One region of the Mesorhizobium sp. RCAM 05099 genome, then DNA from elsewhere that is predicted to be linked to it. Evidence: riboswitches for the same ligand, from Rfam matches in the RefSeq annotation. Region 1 holds a riboswitch; each other region holds the start of a gene.

Region 1 (2,192 bases):
AGCGCCGAAGGCAGCCGCGCCAGCACGAAGACGCGCCAGCGCCCTGCCCCCATGGCGCGCAGCACCTGGCCGATCTCGGCCTCGGTCGCCTCGTAGCCCTGCACCAGAGCCACCAGCATCGGAAAGAAGGTGACCAGCGCCACCAGTAGGATCTTGGGCATCAGCCCGAAGCCGAACCACAGCACGACCAGCGGCGCGATGGCGACCAGCGGCAAGGTCTGGCTGATGACGAACACGGGAAACAGCGCGCGCCGCAGCGGCTGGAAAAAGTCGACCAGCATCGACAGCGCGAAGGCAGCGCTGAGCGAACAGGCAAAGCCGAATAGCGTGGCGCGGATGGTGGGAATGGCATTGTCGACCAGCGCTTCGCGATTGAGCATCGCCTGCGCGAAGACGCGCGACGGCGCCGGCAGTATCGTCGGCTTGATGCCCGAATAACGGGCGCAAAGCTCCCACGCCAGCAGGAGCAGCCCGACCGAGGTCACCGCCGGCGCTGCCTTGGCGAAGAGACCAGCGAGTTGACGCGAGCGGCTGGACGACGATGAGACCACGGGAGATGTCCTTGGACGGGCGCTCGCGCGCAAGCGCGGGCAGGCTCAGACAGCGGTGGGGCTGTTGGCTGAGACCGTGACGTCGAGGGTTACGTGGCCGGCGCCTGGCCCGAAGCGGCAGAAAGCCTCGTTCAGCGCCACGAAGATCGCGCCGGCATCTCCGCGCAATTTGGTGCAGAAATTCTTGGAGCGCTCATAGACGCCGGACTGCTTCAGGAAATCGATGCAGCCATAGATCTCGTCCATGTGGTCGTCGGTGCCCATCACATAGAGCGAGAACTGCGCTGCCGCCGGCTGGCCAGCGACAGCGGTTTCACGCACCGCGCGGATGGCAGCCTCCTTGCGCGGGCCGAGCGGCCCGACAGGTCCGTCAAACGCATCGGAGCGGCAGATCGGATCGTCCGGCTCGCCCGGACAGCCGCGCGAAATGGCCGCCGACAGGACGCAATGCTTGCCGCTGCGCGCTGCCGCCACGAACAGATCGCGAAGAGCCGGGAACAGGACTTCGGGCGGCCCGACAAGCAAGGTCGAGATATCATCGGTCTCGATCCTGAGCCTGTCGCGGTAGGGATCGAGCGCACCGAGCGCACCAAGAATGACGCCGACGAAATCGTCGGCCATGGGATACAGGGAAATTTGTGCGCCTGAAAACATCGCCCGCCTCGCTCCGCTGGTATTACCCAGATCAGCTTCTAGGGTCTGTGGGCTTGCCGCCCCCGTCTCAGCCCCGACCGTACGGAGCACCCCTGTGGATGCGGGGGTTAAAGCACCATTCGAGCGATTGGGAAAGCCGTTTTTTCAGCGTACTGCGCCAAAACTATTGCGCCAGGCGCCGACGGCAGCCCGCTGGACACCACCTCGCCGACAGCAATTGTGGCAAGTGGGCTACAGGCCTGCGGCGGACGATCATCTCTGCCCGGGCTTGCTTTCCACTTTGCCGAAAAGTCGCATTACCGGGCGCGCTTCCGTGACTGGAGCGCGTGCGAACATACTTCGCACTTTCAGGAGCCGTTTCAGCAGACGGCTGTAGGTGCGATGCAAAACCCTGCCGTCGGCAAGGTCGAACTCCACGCCTCCCCATCGCCTGACCGGCGCCCTGCCGGTTGGCAGGCCTAGCCGCCTGACCTGGCTGCGGCGCCCCTGACAAGGCGCCCTTGCAGTAGGCCGGCGCCGCCTCGCCCACGAGCATCCGCATCGCGGTCGGTGGGTCGCCGCCGGAAGCCAGGCACGACGATCGCGCCGATACGGTTTCCCGCCTCCACCGAGCCGGCAAGCAGCGGTCCGGTGTAAGCAGAGATGTCCAGCATGAAAGCGGCGCTGATCGGCCCCCCACGACCGGCGGGGTCAGTCGAATTCATCTTCCGGCGTCCGGTCAAACAGTGCCTTCCCTCGCCATCATTCTGCGACCGGCGATCCAGGACGACCTCGCGAACCGCCCGAGCAGGGTCGAGCCGCGCCTGTCAGCCGGCCGGTTTGGGTGAAAGCGCCCCCACGGCGGTGACGACCGAAAGTCGTTCGCGTTTCACCAGCACCGGCTTTTCGTAGATCTTCTTCATGTCCACCCCCGAAAGCAAACTGAAATCAAATCAGCATCCGCAGTTCGCCAGCGGCACAGCAAACTGTCAACCGCCAGGCAGGGTT
Region 2 (2,192 bases), 1.7 Mb from region 1:
CCCGTCGAGATTGAGAAGGGGCGGGGCCATATCAGCTTTCGGGTAATGGATAGGGGTGAGCGAGCAGCATCGCGCGGCCATGATCCAGGGCGATTCCGAGGCGGCCCTTGACCTCGTTGGAAATGGTCAGCGACGAGCCGAACGCCACCTTCACGTGGTTCAGCGGCCATTTGGCGCCCGTGACGGTCAGGCCGGCAAGCTCGGAAAAGCCGAGCACCGAAAACAGCGTGCCGTCGGCATAGTCGAAGCCAGCCGTTCCGTACAGCAGGGGGACAGCTTCCTGGGCGCCGCTGGTCAGAAGCACCTCGGTCCCGGCTTCGGCCAGCCGCAGGCCAAGCGCCATATGCAGGAAGGCGTGGTCGGCGCGCTTGCCGCCGAAAGCGCCGGCGAGCACAAGGCTGGTCGCGCCGCGTTCGAACGCGGCGGCGATGGCCAGTTCGCCGTCGGTCTTGTCCTTCTCCGCCGGAAAGGTCCGGCGGGGCACGGCGGCGAGAGCATCCGGCAGATTGGCCGGCACCGAATCGAAATCACCCACCCACAGTTCCGGGACAAGGCCGAGCAGCCGCGCATGACCGATGCCGGCGTCGGCGGCGATCACGCGGGAACCCTCGACCTGGCGGTCGAGCCGGGGCGTGCGGATGAGATCGCCGCCAAGCAGGATGGTGAATGTGCTCATATCTTGTGGCCCTTACCAGCCCGGCAACGGAAACGGAAGGCCGGCAGACTCCCACTTGCGCGGTTCATCGGCCGGGCCTATGTGTCGAAACGCTCTAACGGGGTGCCGGACGCGATCTTCGCGGACCGGCTGAGAGGCAGTCTCGCCAACCCGCTGAACCTGATCCGGTTTGTACCGGCGGAGGGATTAGACGTTTCGGACAGTCCGACGCCTCAATTCCTTTCAATTCGAACGAAGGAGGCGCCGATGCGCACGCTTTTATACTCTCTTGTCTCGGCAATGATCGTGGTGCTATCCGGGCCGGCCTTGGCCAAGGACAAGCTCACCATCTACACTTATGAGAGCTTCACCGCCGACTGGGGGCCCGGTCCGGTGGTGAAGAAGGAATTCGAAGCCGAATGCGGCTGCGATGTCGACTTCGTTTCGGTCGCCGATGGCGTGGCGCTGCTCAACCGCGTCAAGCTGGAAGGGGCATCGACCAAGGCCGATATCGTGCTTGGCCTCGACACCAATCTAACCGCCGATGCCAAGGCCACCGGCCTGTTCGCGCCGCATGGCGCGGTGGCGGACATCAACGTGCCGGGCGGCTGGAGCGACGACACCTTCGTGCCGTTCGACTATGGCTATTTCGCCGTCGTCTACGACACCGAGAAGCTTAAGACACCGCCCAAGAGCCTGAAGGACCTGGTCGAGGGCAGCGCCGACGACAAGATCGTCATCCAGGATCCGCGCACCTCGACGCCGGGCCTCGGCCTGCTGTTGTGGGTGAAGTCGGTCTATGGCGACAAGGCGCCGGAAGCCTGGGCCAAGCTCAAGGCGAAGGTGCTGACCGTGACGCCGGGCTGGAGCGAAGCCTATGGCCTGTTCACCAAGGGCGAGGCGCCAATGGTGCTGTCCTACACCACCTCGCCGGCCTACCATATGGTCGCCGAGAACACCGAGCGCTACCAGGCGGCGTCCTTCGAGGAGGGCGAGTACCTGCAGATCGAGGTTGCCGGCATCACCACGACAGGCGCGAAAAATCCGCTGGCGGAAAAGTTCATGACCTTCATGACCGGACCGAAATTCCAGGACGCCATCCCCGAGACCAACTGGATGTTCCCCGCCGGCAAGACCGACAAGCCGCTCAACCCGGCCTTCGACAAACTGGTCAAGCCGACCAAGACCTTGCTGTTCAGCCCGGAGGAGGTCGCGGCCAACCGCAAGGCCTGGGTCGATGAATGGCTGGCGGTGATGAGCAAATAGGGTTCAAACCGCGTCGGATGTTTATGCCAAGCCACCCCCCTCTGGCCTGCCGGCCATCTCCCCCGCAAGGAGGGAGATTGGCAGCTCTTTCGCCTCGCTCATTCCTGTCACTTCGCAGATTGGCCCAGGCGGTGGAACGCGCAATCTCCCCCCTTGCGGGGGAGATGTCCGGAAGGACAGAGGGGGGTGGGTGGGAACTCGAGCCGAGCCAAGAATTTACTTCGATCAGCACCCGTTGCGGCGTTGGGTAGCGCGACATGCATACGCGCCA
Region 3 (2,192 bases), 3.4 Mb from region 1:
CGATGCCGCCGACCTTCTCGAGCGCCTGGTAGAGCGGCACCGTGCCGATCGGCACCGGTGAATTGCGCACGATCCAGTCGCGGATGTTGTGGATGTTGCGGCCGGTCGACAGGTCCATCACCGTATCGGCGCCCCAGCGGATCGCCCACACCATCTTTTCGACCTCTTCGGCCATCGACGATGTGACCGCGGAGTTACCGATATTGGCGTTGATCTTGACCAGGAAATTGCGGCCGATGATCATCGGCTCGCTCTCGGGATGATTGATGTTGGCTGGAATGATCGCCCGCCCGCGTGCCACCTCGTCGCGCACGAATTCCGGCGTGACGAAGTCGGGGATCGCCGCGCCGAAGCTTTCACCGTCGCGCTTGAGCTTGCCGCGCAGCATGTCGCGTCCAAGGTTTTCGCGTATGGCGACGAACTCCATTTCAGGCGTGACGATGCCGGCGCGCGCATAGGCAAGCTGGGTCACCGCCTTGCCTGCCTTGGCCCTGAGCGGCCGGTTGCGAATGGGAAATTCCGGCGTCAGGCGCCCGCCCGCGGCGAATCCATTGTCTTCCGGCCGGACATGGCGGCCATCATAGGCTTCGACATCGCCGCGCGCCATGATCCATTCATGGCGAAGCCGGGCGAGGCCCTTTTCGATACTGGTTTCGACGGTCGGGTCGGTATAGGGGCCGGACGGATCGTAGACGGTGACAGGTCGGTTCGCCCGCCGTCGGATGGACGGAGATTTCGCGCATCGGCACCTTGATGTGCGGATGGAGGAGGCCGGATTTGTGGATTTTCCGAGAGGCGGGCAGTGGTCCCGTCGACACGGCGGGGGTGAGGGCATTCATCTTGAGGCTCCTTTGCTCATGCATTGGAGACCCAGTTCTGTGCCGGAAGGATGAAAAGACGCTCTGGCCGCCTGTTCGAAACAGGACTTCGGGCGTGAACTCCCGCAAAGCGCTTGCACCGTCCCTACGCCAGTATGAACTGGATCAGGTTCAACGGGTCACTGCGCCGCGAAAGCCAGCAGTATCTCAGCCCCTTGCCGGGACTCCCCTGGTGAATGCTCCGAATTGAACGAGCCGGCGCTACTTTGTCAAGCGCCTTCGGGCCGCGGGAGTGGTCGACGGCCAATCAGACCGGGCAGAAAAGCTCGCGCATGCGTCGGCGACAATCACGCCCCGAAAACCTGGGCAGGGATACGGGGATCGCCAAACCTTCGGGGCTTAAAGATCGATTCTTATGATGGTCTCGCCTTCAATCGGCACTAAACGTTTGCGCGTAGATCGCCTCGATCCGACCTGCCGTCGTCATTGGTCAGCGGCGAATTCATTTTCGTGGGCGCGGTTCGACAGATGACCACCAGTGAAGGAAACGGAAGGGCAGACTGGCCAGCCGCGGCATGTCGATAAGGACAGCCAACTGTTGCCGAATCGAGCTGCAGAAAGGCGGTTTCTTCGGCAGGGTCCGTTCGAAAGGATTGCGACCACCACGCTGCCACGGAACGGTCGTCGAGAACATCGCCAAGCTACCCAAGCCGCTAGCGAAGAGCGGTAATCCCTTTGGCCTCCGCTCATGCCGATTGCTGTGCTTACGGGGCAACCCGGTCGAGAAATGCATCGAATGCGGCAGCAACAGCGCGAATCACAAAGCGATGCTCCTGCCGCACGCGAATGAAACCCTTTTCGATGTCCACTATGCCGTCCTCGGCCAGCATCGCCAAGCCTTCGGCTGAATCGAGAAAACGGATCGGATCAGATCCGTGACCGGCACAGATTGCCGGCACATCCGCCTCGAGATCGCACATCAATCGCTCGATGATTGCCGCTCGCACGCGGTCTTCGTCGGTGAGACGGTAGCCCTTTGACGTCGCCAGACGGCCAGCTGCGATGTGCCGGGTGTAAGAATCCCGTGTAACCTCGTTCTGGACGTACCCTTCGCCGACGCGGCCGATAGCCGACGCGCCGAAACCGATCAGGGTTTTGCAGGTGTCGGCCGAGTAACCCAGGAGTTGCGCCGCAGGCGACCGGTTTTCTGCGCCAGTGTAAGCTCATCGTCCGGCAAGGTGAAATGGTCGAGCCCGATCTCTCGGTAGCCGGCGGCAACCAGCGTCTCGGCCACGGCCGCAGCCTGTTCGGCGCGGACAGCGCTGTCCGGCAGTGCTGTCTCCTCGATCTGGCGCTGATTATTTATGAGCGACG

Evidence for each region. A riboswitch is a leader RNA that binds a small molecule or an ion and turns the genes downstream of it on or off. The one in region 1 is predicted to bind thiamine pyrophosphate.
Region 2: another riboswitch for thiamine pyrophosphate. It lies ahead of thiB (thiamine ABC transporter substrate binding subunit); the one in region 1 lies ahead of AC56QQ_RS13675 (YkoF family thiamine/hydroxymethylpyrimidine-binding protein).
Region 3: another riboswitch for thiamine pyrophosphate. It lies ahead of thiC (phosphomethylpyrimidine synthase ThiC); the one in region 1 lies ahead of AC56QQ_RS13675 (YkoF family thiamine/hydroxymethylpyrimidine-binding protein).

What each region holds. Positions count from the first base shown of each region.
Region 1 covers NZ_CM185035.1:2,757,804-2,759,995, reverse strand. Annotated here, with positions in the region: gene AC56QQ_RS13680 (ABC transporter permease) at 1-551, opposite strand, end outside; gene AC56QQ_RS13675 (YkoF family thiamine/hydroxymethylpyrimidine-binding protein) at 597-1,205, opposite strand; TPP riboswitch at 1,196-1,309, opposite strand; gene AC56QQ_RS13670 (hypothetical protein) at 1,664-1,909, opposite strand; gene AC56QQ_RS13665 (putative RiPP precursor) at 2,012-2,107, opposite strand; gene AC56QQ_RS13660 (hypothetical protein) at 2,104-2,192, opposite strand, start outside.
Region 2 covers NZ_CM185035.1:1,084,344-1,086,535, forward strand. Annotated here, with positions in the region: gene AC56QQ_RS05295 (ABC-F family ATP-binding cassette domain-containing protein) at 1-30, opposite strand, end outside; gene AC56QQ_RS05300 (thiamine diphosphokinase) at 32-676, opposite strand; TPP riboswitch at 765-879, shown strand; gene thiB (thiamine ABC transporter substrate binding subunit) at 923-1,921, shown strand; gene thiP (thiamine/thiamine pyrophosphate ABC transporter permease) at 2,179-2,192, shown strand, end outside.
Region 3 covers NZ_CM185035.1:6,156,471-6,158,662, reverse strand. Annotated here, with positions in the region: partial or broken gene thiC (phosphomethylpyrimidine synthase ThiC) at 1-863, opposite strand, end outside; TPP riboswitch at 943-1,059, opposite strand; partial or broken gene AC56QQ_RS30535 (radical SAM protein) at 1,583-2,192, opposite strand, start outside.